DNA from 2 places in the Mesobacillus sp. genome. Region 1 is predicted to be linked to the other one. Evidence: predicted binding sites of a transcription regulator. Region 1 holds the regulator's gene; the other holds the start of a gene.
What was found. Region 1 encodes Rex, which represses fermentation and respiration genes when NADH is low (regulators of the CRP and FNR family bind a similar motif). Its sites were predicted from a motif close to TTGTGAAATATTTCACAA; they were not measured.
Positions count from the first base shown of each region.

Region 2: AC3EBE_RS02435 (DoxX family membrane protein) is a predicted target of Rex. The motif match lies at 3,814-3,831, and genes of this name have one in related genera.

Region 1 covers NZ_JBYNSB010000028.1:3,075-8,864, reverse strand. The annotation lists gene groES (co-chaperone GroES) at 1-4, opposite strand, end outside; gene AC3EBE_RS10935 (CPBP family intramembrane glutamic endopeptidase) at 421-1,152, shown strand; gene AC3EBE_RS10930 (YdiK family protein) at 1,156-1,356, shown strand; gene AC3EBE_RS10925 (redox-sensing transcriptional repressor Rex) at 1,516-2,181, opposite strand; gene moaC (cyclic pyranopterin monophosphate synthase MoaC) at 2,208-2,702, opposite strand; gene AC3EBE_RS10915 (ABC-F family ATP-binding cassette domain-containing protein) at 2,872-4,803, shown strand; gene tsaD (tRNA (adenosine(37)-N6)-threonylcarbamoyltransferase complex transferase subunit TsaD) at 5,233-5,790, opposite strand, start outside.
Region 2 covers NZ_JBYNSB010000009.1:63,698-69,487, reverse strand. The annotation lists gene AC3EBE_RS02450 (winged helix-turn-helix domain-containing protein) at 1-424, opposite strand, end outside; gene AC3EBE_RS02445 (MBL fold metallo-hydrolase) at 891-2,276, opposite strand; gene AC3EBE_RS02440 (MFS transporter) at 2,467-3,657, opposite strand; gene AC3EBE_RS02435 (DoxX family membrane protein) at 3,911-4,426, shown strand; gene AC3EBE_RS02430 (DoxX family membrane protein) at 4,675-5,190, shown strand; gene AC3EBE_RS02425 (STAS domain-containing protein) at 5,340-5,790, shown strand, end outside.

The DNA.
Region 1 (5,790 bases):
TCAAGTGAAACAACCTCCTCAAATTATATGTAGATTATTTTATTAGCACTCTCCTCGATAGAGTGCTAACACAATTTATATAATAATGAATCTCCATTTTTTTTGCAAGCATGAAGTCCAATTTTTTTTATAAAATTTATTAATCCCCAGCTGCCGGGATTACCGCGACAAAATCAGCTATTTCCCGATTTATTTCGATTTTGCAGCAAGGCTTTTAGGGGATCGGACATCCCTAAAAAAGTCCACCTTAAAGAGTATGCATCGGCCTCATGATCTTTAACCGTTTTTTTAAGCCAGGCACCTGCAATTTGAACTTTCAGGGTCTCTGCTAGTAAAATGGAGAGATAGTGTAACAACGGAACCTTTATAGAATTGAATCGTATATAAACTTATGAACTTGCCCTAAAGGAGATTAGCATATTGAAAAAGGAATATTGGTACATCATCATCATTTATATTGCCATGCAGCTTTCAAGCCTTGTTGGCCTCCCGATTGTAGCATTCGTAGGAGCTGCAATGGGCAAAAGCCTGAAAGAGATGGAAACACTCTCGATTCCTTACTGGCTTGTGATCAGTTTCAGTCTAACTCTGGTCATCGTGCTGCTTATTTTACGAAAAGAAAAGAGGATGGAGGATGATTTACGCGGAATGGCTTCGCCAGCAAGTTCGGCAGCCTGGGCGATAGCCGGTGTGTTCCTGGCATTGATGGCCCAGTCCATCGCGGCAAGCATTGAACAGATGCTCGGTATTGAAATGGGCTCGGAGAACACCCAGGATATCATCAACCTGATTGAAAGCTTCCCCGTCGTCATCCTTGTGAGCTCAATCATCGGTCCGATATTGGAGGAAATCGTCTTCCGGAAAATCATCTTCGGCAGCCTTCATAAAAAAATGAACTTCTTTTTTGCGGCATTGATCAGTTCGGTTATTTTTGCGCTTGCTCATATGGAGCCTGAGCATGTCATCCTGTATTCCGCGATGGGCTTTACCTTTGCCTTCCTATATGTAAAAACAAAACGAATCATCGTACCGATCATTGCCCATGTTACAATGAATACATTCGTTGTCCTGCTTCAGTCCGTATTCAGAGAAGACATTGAGAGAATGATAAGAGAAGCAGAAAAAATCCAAAGCTTTATTGGGGGACTTTAATTAATGAGACAATCTCCTTTATTTTCAGGCATTGTCTACATCTTGTTAGGCAGCTTGTTCACCTACTTCGCCATCCAGAATGTCAATGAAACTGGCTGGGGATTTTTCACATACCTGCTCGTCCTGCTCGCTACCTTCGACTTCGGGTCTGGCATCAGGATGATCCTGTTCCATTTCAAACTGAAACAAATCCAAAAAAAATAGCCTCTTCGATTGAAGAGGCATAGACTGCAGTTATCGTACAAATGAATTTCATTATTCTAAAGCAACACTCATGTCTGTCCTTCAAACCAAAAAAGGGTCCGGAATTCCGGGCCCTTTTGTCTATAAATTAAACCCTTCCACTCGAAGAGGCTATCTCTTTTACAATTCTTCTGCTTCTGTTTCGACATCAGTCGGATAATGTTTAAGGAAATAAATTAATGATTGCAGTTCTACCGCCAGGTCAATATGGTGGATCCTGATGGATGAAGGTACATTCAGTCTTGCAGGCGTGAAGTTCAAAATCCCTTTGACATTTGCCTGGACTAATCGATCGGTAATCGGCTGGGCAACAGCTGACGGAACAGTCAGGATCGCAACCTGCACGCCTTCCTCGACCACCTTTTTATCAAGGTCATCCATATGGTAGACCGGCACTTCGCCAATCTTCGTGCCAACCTTATCCGGGTCAACATCAAAGGCAATTTCAATCTTCGTATTATTGTTCTTGGAAAAATTGTAATTCAAAAAGGCTGTACCGAGATTACCTACCCCGATCAGCGCCACTTTCGTGAGCTCATCCTGATCAAGTGTCTTCCGGAAAAAGGTAAGCAGATAATTCACATTATATCCATACCCTTTTTTGCCAAGCGCACCAAAGTAGGAAAAATCCCTTCTGATTGTGGCAGAATCAACCTTTACCGCTTCACTTAGCTCAGCTGATGAAACCCGCTGCTTCCCAGATGAATGCAGGTTCAGCAGGAAACGGTAGTACAGCGGCAAACGTTTTGCCGTTGCCTGCGGAATTTTCATAGGCTCGTTCGTCATACTCCATCCTCCACCCTGTTCTAGATTTAAATCAACTTATCTTCTCTCTTAAAATCACCGTTCTTCCCGCCGGTTTTTTCGACGAGGTATGTCTTGCCGATCACCATTCCTTTATCCACGGCCTTGCACATATCATAAACAGTCAGCGCACATGCTGAAGCTGCTGTTAACGCTTCCATTTCTACACCGGTGTTCCCTTTTGTTTTTACAGATGCAGTGATATTTAAAATATAGTCACTTTCATTTTGCTCCCAATCGAACGAAAGGTCAATCCCTGTTAATGGAAGCGGATGGCACATCGGAATGATTTCCGACGTTTTTTTTGCTGCCATGATGCCGGCAACCTGGGCAACAGCCAGTACATCGCCCTTTTTCATTTTATTTTCAGTAATTCTTACATATATATCTTCATTAACAATGATGCTCGAATGGGCAACCGCTGTACGAACCGTTTCAGGTTTGTCGCTGACATCAACCATTTTCGCCCTGCCTTCTTCATTAAAATGAGTAAACTCTGCCATGTTCAAGCTCCTTTCAAACAAAATAATACACTATTTTCACAAAGTTGTGTGTGAACTTTGTTGCCAACTTCACAAATTCCTTGCCAAACCTTCATTTGAAGGGGGCGCATATATTGCCGAGCCTATTTGAATGGGGTACACTATCTCTAAGGCAATAGAGGTGAAAAAAATGATATTATTACAAGTTAATCAGCTTTCAAAATATTTTGCTGCTGATCTTATTTTATCGAATATAAAGTTTGAAATACAGACAAATGACCGTGTTGCCCTTGTTGGCCGCAATGGGGCTGGAAAATCGACCCTCCTCAAAATCATCGCTGGACATGAAAGCCATGATGGCGGTGAAATCATCCGTCCAAAGGGTACAAGCATCGGTTATCTCGCACAAAATACTGGGCTGGAGTCCGAGAAAAGCATCTGGGACGAAATGCTTGGCGTCTTTTCCCATCTTCACAGCATGGAAAAGGACCTTCGCCGGCTAGAGGAAAAAATGTCGGATCCTGACATCCTGTCAAACCAGACAGAATACGACAGAGTTCTAAAAGAATATGATATTCTGCAGGTCCAGTTTAAGGAAAAAGGCGGATACCAGTATGAAGCGGACATCCGTTCAGTTTTGCATGGCCTGAACTTTCATTCCTTTGATTATTCCACAAAAATATCCACTTTAAGCGGGGGCCAAAAAACAAGACTTGCATTAGCCAAGCTCCTGTTGACCCGCCCGGATATTTTAATCCTGGACGAACCGACGAACCACCTGGATATTGACACTCTTTCGTCGCTGGAGCAGTATCTGCAAGGCTACCCTGGCGCAATCCTGATTGTGTCCCACGACCGTTATTTCCTGGATAAGGTCGTCAATCAGGTCTATGAAATCTCCCGCCACCAGCTGACGAAATTCCCGGGCAACTATAGTTCTTATCTGGACCAGAAGGCTGAGAACTACGAACGGGACCTGAAGCTTTACGAAAAGCAGCAGGATGAGATCGCCAAGCTGCAGGATTTCATCCAGCGCAACCTGGCTCGCGCATCCACTACTAAACGAGCGCAAAGCCGGCGTAAACAGCTGGATAAAATGGAGCGCATGGACAGGCCAATGGGTGACGAAAAATCGGCTTCCTTCAGCTTTCAGATTGATCGGCAGAGCGGAAACGATGTATTGAAGGCTGACTCACTAGCCGTAGGATACAACCAGGAGATGGTGTCCGAGAATATCACCTTCCATCTAAACCGCGGCGATAGTACTGCCCTCGTCGGACCGAACGGAGTCGGCAAGTCCACATTGTTGAAAACGATTGTGGAAAAACTGCCATCACTTGCAGGGAGTATCCACTATGGGTCCAATGTGTCGATTGGCTACTATGATCAGGAGCAAGCTGAGCTAAGCTCCAATAAAAAGGTACTGAATGAGCTCTGGGATGAATATCCGCTAAAATCGGAAAAAGAAATCCGCACAGTACTCGGAAACTTCCTTTTTTCCGGAGATGATGTACTGAAAATCGTTTCTACTTTAAGCGGCGGCGAAAAGGCCCGTCTTGCGCTTGCAAAAATGATGCTGCAGAAATCCAACTTCCTGATCCTGGATGAGCCTACGAACCATTTGGACCTGGACAGCAAGGAAGTTCTTGAAAACGCCTTGATCGATTATCCAGGCACAATCCTATTCGTGTCCCACGACCGTTATTTTATCAACAGGATAGCCACAAAGGTCATTGAGCTTGATCGTAATGGCGCGACCGAATATCTTGGTGATTATGATTATTATCTTGAAAAGAAGCTTGAACAGGAAGAACTCAAGGCTTTAGAAGCCCAGGCTGCAAAAAATGCCGGCAGTTCTTCTGTGGATAATTCAAAACAGGATAAAAATACTTATCAACAGGATAAAGAAGCAAAGAAACTCGAACGCCAGCGCAAACGCCGCATGGAAGAGGTCGAAGCAACCATCGAAAAGCTGGAAACAGAAGTTGCCGAATACGAGGAACTTCTATGCGATCCTGAAGTTTTCCAGGATCATGAAAAAGCAGCAGAAATTAATAACAAAATTGAAGCTGCTAAAGAGAAGCTTGAACAACTGATGGAAGAATGGGCAGAGCTTGCTTAATAATTATATTCAGTTATCCACAAAAAACCGGACATTGATTGTCCGGTTTTCTTTTATGTTTTTCACTATTAACAGCTCAGCTGTCGATAATGTGGAAAGAATAGTTTTGTGGTGGCTATATTATATATTATTTCTTTATCCACTGCGATATATGGTGAAGTTCATCTCAAATACTTCCATATTGTTACCGAAATTCACTACATTCCCTATCCCCATATTTCTTCTCCAGCAGCCAAAACCACAAAAAAAGTCCCAGATAAGATCCGGGACTTTTTATTCACAAAGTTATTCACATTTAAAATCCTTATTTATGGCTTATCCAGAGACTTTTCCACATTATCCACAGAATAAGCGTCTTTTATCCACATTGTACACAAAATTCTCTCATTTCAGCTCACATATCCACAGCAATATCAGAAAATTTATTTTTTACTTGCGACTTTCGTTGTGGATAGTTATTTCCAAACCAGGATTGCCATTCAAGGTCAAATCAGCACGCTCGCCTTTTGCATAAAGCACACTTCCTGCCGCGGCAATCATTGCTGCATTGTCAGTACATAATGATAACGGCGGGATTACAATCTCGATGTCCATACCTGCAAAGGATTTGGATAGTGCTTCCCTCAGTCCTTTATTTGCTGCCACACCGCCAGCCAAAAGCACTTGCTTAACATCATATTGCTTCACAGCTCGAAGCGTTTTCGTCACCAGGACATCAATCACGCTCTCCTGGAAACTCGCAGCAAGCTCAGCCGGAACAATTTCCTCACCACGCTGCTGTGCGTTGTGGACAACATTGATGACCGCTGATTTTAACCCGCTGAAACTGAAATCATAGGATCCTTCCTCCAGCCATGCTCTCGGCAGGTCAATCGTTGCCTTCCCTTCCTGCGCCAGCCTATCGATATGCGGCCCTCCAGGGTAAGGCAGATTAAGCGTCCTCGCAACCTTGTCATACGCTTCTCCTGCAGCATCATCCCGAGTCTC
Region 2 (5,790 bases), on a different contig from region 1:
GCGTATCTTTGTTGATTTTTATCCGGGACGAGCCTACGAGCCCTTTTTCTTCTGGCTGCTGCTTTTGGTAACGGCGTGCGACTGCCTTGATCCTTGCCATCAGGGCCAATGGGCTGAATGGTTTCGTCACATAATCATCAGCGCCCATCTCAAGTCCAAGCACCTGATCGGATTCACTGTCTTTGGCAGTGAGCATGATGATCGGAATGTCACTGCCCTCCTGCCTGATCTTCCGGCACAGCGCGACGCCATCCATGCCCGGCAGCATCCAATCAACAATCAGCAAATCCCAGCTGCCATTTTTGAATGCCTCATACCCTTTAAGGCCATCATGGACAAACTGCCCTTGAATTCCCTCTTTTAAAAAGAACATCTCAATCATTTCACAGACACTTTCATTATCCTCAATCACAAGAATTTTCATGTTAATCTCTCCATATCCGGAAATCTGTTATTAATTAACATAAAACGGAATAGCTAGAGAATCAACTCATTTGGCTATTCTTACAGATTAATTAATGATTTGGACATAGTTTTTTCATATTTCCCGGGGATGGTTGGTACGTTTTTTTGAAGTGATAGCAATTGATACCTGGTCAGCCATTTTTATTGAGGGCAGAGCAATTATAAAGATTCTTGATTACCTGATAAAGCATTTCTTTCCACGCAGGACATCTATAAGGCATCTAGTTTACCTCCCCCGGCGTTTTTCTTCCATGGAGGGCATCTATAAAGCTTTTAAATTACCTCATCAGGCCTTTTACCTCCCTACAGGGCAACTATAAAACCTTAAGATTACCGCCTCGGGCGTTTTCACTCAATCAGGGCATCTATAAATGGCCAAGCACACAAAAAGCCAGCTCAACCACCTGAGCTGGCTTTCACCTAAGTTAATCTTTCTTCACTGGCAATCCTTCTTTTTCCCAGGCAGAGAAGCCGCCTTCGAGATTGAGGACTTCCTTGAAGCCGTGCTTTTGCAGCAGGCTTGTGCCTATGGCTGAGCGTGCTCCTGACTGGCAGTGGGCGATGATTTTCTTGTCTTTTGGAATCTCATCCAGCTGATCTGTCAGTGTACCAAGCATTAAATGGTGCGCACCCGGGATGTGTCCGCTGTCCCACTCGCTTTGGTTTCGCACGTCGATGACAGCATAATCTTCGGTTTCCATCAGTTCTTTTGCCTTGCTTGCTGTAACATTTTGATACTCTTCCTGATTACGCCCTAGTTCGTTTGCATCTATATAGCCAGTAACCTGGTCGAGACCGATTGATTGAAGGGATTTCTTGATTTCAGGCAGTTTTTCCTGATCTGCAATCAAGACGATATCTTTGTCATAGCTCAATAGCCAGCCTGCCCAGTTTGTGAATGATTTGTTATAAGGGATGTTGATGGTTCCCTCTGCATGACCTTCAGCAAATTCCTTCGCCTGTCGGGTGTCGACGACTGCAGCGCCAGCTGTGTCAGCCAGGGATACCTTTGGTGTTTCTTCCTTGCGCAGCAGCTCAGGCCCGGTTTTGTTCAATTTTTTCATCTGGGCAAAGTACTTTGGCGGTTCAGGCTGACCTGCCAGCAATTCTTCTACAAACTTTTCCTCTTCATTGACCTGGAAAGCCCAGTTGAATTTCTTTTCATAGCCTAATGTCGACATCGGAACGGCCCCGAGCGATTTTCCGCATGCGCTTCCTGCGCCGTGTGCTGGCCACACCTGCAGGAAGTCGGATAGCTTTTCGACCTTGCGGAGTGATGCAAACATATCGCGTGCCCCAGATTCGGATGTGCCTGTCACTCCAGCTGCTTTTTCAAGTAAATCAGGGCGCCCTACATCCCCTACGAACAGGAAATCTCCTGTAAAAATACCCATCGGTTCATTTGCGCCGCCTCCCTTATCGGTCAGCAGGAACGATATGCTCTCAGGCGTGTGCCCTGGTGTATGAAGGACATCAAAATGAACATTTCCGACATTGAAGGTGGAGCCTTCTGTAAGCAGTTCATGTTCATATTGATCGACATACTGATATTTCCAATCCTTGTCGCCTTCATCAGAGACATAGAGCTTTGCGCCATTATGATGCGCCAGCTCCCGTGCACCTGATAAATAATCTGCATGGATATGTGTTTCTGTAACAGCCGATATGTTGAAGCCTTCTTTTTTTGCTACATCCAGATAAGGCTGGATGTTTCTGGCCGGGTCAATGACAATGGCCTCACCCGTCCGCTGGCATCCAATCAAATAGGACATATGTGCAAGCTGCTCATCGAAAAATGATTTGAAATACATAATAATTCCTCCTCTTCAGTTTAATTTCGTCAATTTGGTTTTTATGATTACTAATGTTCTCTATACCCCGTACCATATTACTTAAAAAGTTTTATGCGGATATCTTCGATTCCAAAATATACCTATAAGTGTATTTTACCCTGAAATTATGACCGCTTACAAATAATAGCATTAAAAAACCCGCTCTATTTTATAGAACAGGTTTCCTCGTAAGATACAAATATAGAAAAATTGAAGCTAATACAGATAATGCCGAGGCAATGTAAATGCTGCTGTATCCAAGCCAGTGGCCGATCTGGCCGAATGCCATCGCGCCGATTCCAACGCCCAGATCGAAAAAGGAGAAGAAGGTTGCATTTGCCATTCCCTTCCTGTTCAGCGGCGCCTGCTCGACGGACCACGCCTGCAGTGCTGGCTGAACCGCGCCAAATCCGAAGCCGTAAAATCCAGCAGCGATGAACATGACAAGACTATTCGGGAGCCATGCCAGCAATACCATCGCGATCATGATCAAAGCTGCACCAGGAATAAAGATTGCCCGATGCCCTCTTTTATCATAAATCTTCCCGGCAGATGTCCTGGACAGCATTAAGAATATAGCAAAGATCAGAAAATACCATTGAATCCCCGAAACACCCTTCTGCGCGGAATAAATCGGCAGGAAGGATGTAATCCCACCGAAAGTGACCGTTATGAAAAATAGCAGAAAAGATGGATGCAGCGCGGTCTTTTCATAGAAATCCCACTTGTTCCTCTCCGTATCAGGCTGCATCTTCTCCACTTTTTTATAAGTAATTCTTGAGGCAAATAGAAAAGAAATCAAGCCAAGCACGGCACATACAAAAAACAGCTGCTTAAATGTAATAGCATCTGCAAGGGCGAGACCAAGCGAAGGGCCGAACGCCAGTGCAAGGTTTCCTGACAGGCCAAAATAGCCCATTCCCTCTCCTCTTCGCCGTGGCGGGATTAAATCAGTAGCTATCGTTCCGGATGCTGTTGTTGAAAAACCCCATCCTAAACCCTGCACGATCCTCATTAGGAATAGTAATCCTATCCCTAAAACAAATCCGTAAGATCCCACTGAGAGGACAAAAATAATAAGTCCTGTCAGGTATACAAACGCTCTTCCCTTTGTTTCCAGCAATCTTCCGGCATATGGGCGGACCAGCAAGGCCGAGAACGTAAAGATGCCTACGACAAAACCGATCAGTTGATCATTTCCGCCGAGATGCTCTACAAACAACGGGATGGTCGGCAATGTCATTTGAAAGCCAAGAAAGATAAAGAAGTTGGCCATGAGGATAAATACAAAGTCCCTGCTCCAAATTTTTTCTGACCCCTGATTTTGGGCCTGGGTCACTGCATTTGATTGTTTATCCATGTCGAAAGTATCTCCTTTCTGAATCAAAACCGGCTCTATCCATGCCTATCGGCGATCTGATTTTCTATTAGGGTGAACAAGTTTTGCTAACCTAATATGGCTTTTCCCTCTTTTTCATAATTATGTTCAAGATTCCGCCAATTTCTTGTTACTAATTTGTGAACAGTTTCACATTTCTGTCTCCTTAATTCCAGTTTCTGATATATTGTAAGTGTAATCAAACATTACTTATTTTTGAAGGGAAGCGATTCAGATGTTAGCTAAATGGTTAAGAGAAAACAATGGTGCCGCTGGCCTGCTGACAGTCATTCGGGTATGGCTTGGATATAACTGGATGACAGCTGGATGGGGAAAATTGACTGGAGAGGGCTTTGATGCAACTGGATACCTTAAAAATGCTGTAGCCAATCCGGTAAAAGGGCCGGATGGACACATGGTTTATGGCTGGTATGTATCTTTCCTGGAAAACATTGCACTGCCAAACGTTGATATCTTCAATTTCATCGTTCCGCTGGGTGAATTCCTGATTGGCCTTGGCCTGATCCTTGGATGCCTGACAACTGCCGCCATGTTCTTCGGCCTTGTAATGAACTTCAGCTTCTTCCTTGCCGGGACTGTATCTCATAACCCTACTGACATCTTCTTCGGCTTCATTATCCTGTTCGCTGGCTACAACGCTGGTAAATATGGCTTAGACAGATGGGTTGTTCCTTTCATCCGCAAAGCTGTCTTCAAAAAAGAACAAAACGCAGCGAACAACGCTGCTTAACTTTAAAACCACTTGATAAAAGGGCCTTTCATCAGGCTCTTTTTTTTGCGCATTCAGTTTTACTGCTGATAGATTCCCGCTTCCCCTAAAGCCTCCAGCTGGCGCACCTTTAGAACTTTGTTCGCAAATCAGACATATTGTTGTTGCTGTTTTGTGAACATACTTCCAGCCTTATCATCATTAAATCCAATTTCCATATAGTGTAGTGTAAGGCAATCATAAATGATTCTTGAGAGGATGCGATTGATATGTTCGCAAAATGGTTAAGAGAAAGCAATTACGCTGCTGGCCTGCTGACAGTGATCAGATTATGGCTTGGGTATAACTGGATGATGGCAGGATGGGGAAAAATGACTGGCAAAGGGTTTGATGCAACTGGGTATTTGAGCAATGCCGTGGCTAACCCGGTAAAAGGGCCGGATGGAAACATGGTATATGGCTGGTATGCATCCTTCCTGGAAAACTTCGCGCTGCCGAATGTCGACCTGTTCAACTTCATTATCCCGGTAGGTGAATTCCTGGTAGGTGTTGGCTTGATCCTTGGATGCTTAACAACTGCTGCTATCTTCTTCGGCTTAGTGATGAATTTCTCCTTCTTCCTGGCAGGTACTGTCTCTCATAATCCTACAGATATCTTCTTTGGCTTCATCCTCCTGTTCGCCGGCTTCAACGCTGGTAAATACGGCTTAGACAGATGGGTCATTCCATTCATCCGCAAAACAATTTTAAAAGATAAGGCTGGCGCATCACATAACAGCAAGTGACCTTCATTAACCAGCCTTCCCAGCAATCCCCGCATCGCAGCAGTTCCACAGAGCGCGATACGGGGATTTTATTTGTTTGGTATTCGTTGTACACTTTTCCAAAATTAGCTATAATTTATTTAATTAGCCCCCAGAATTGGAGCGATACGATGTTTAACTTTCAATCAGTTGATGCCGTCCATCTATTAAATAAAATATATGAAAATATCATTATTACAGATACAGATTTTAAGATTGTTTTCGTAAATCAATCTGCAAGACAGCTATTAACAAAAATCGGTCCTTTTTCAGAAATCAGCAATCCGGATGATTTTTTAAATAAGGATTTGCACCAATTAGAAGGTTTCCGTCAGCAAAATATCCTTGCCAAAGGGAATTACCCTCATACAGCCAAGATCAATTTTTTCAATAAATTTTCGGCATACATACATGTTGACACTCTGAAAAACCAGGATGGTGACAATCTCGGTTATATCCTGACATGGGAGGACGTAACGGAGTTTGAGAAAACGCTGGAGGAAAACAGGAAGCAGCTGCAAATCCTCGATATGCCAATCATTCCTCTATCTGTTGATACTGCTGTTCTCGTGCCGATAATGG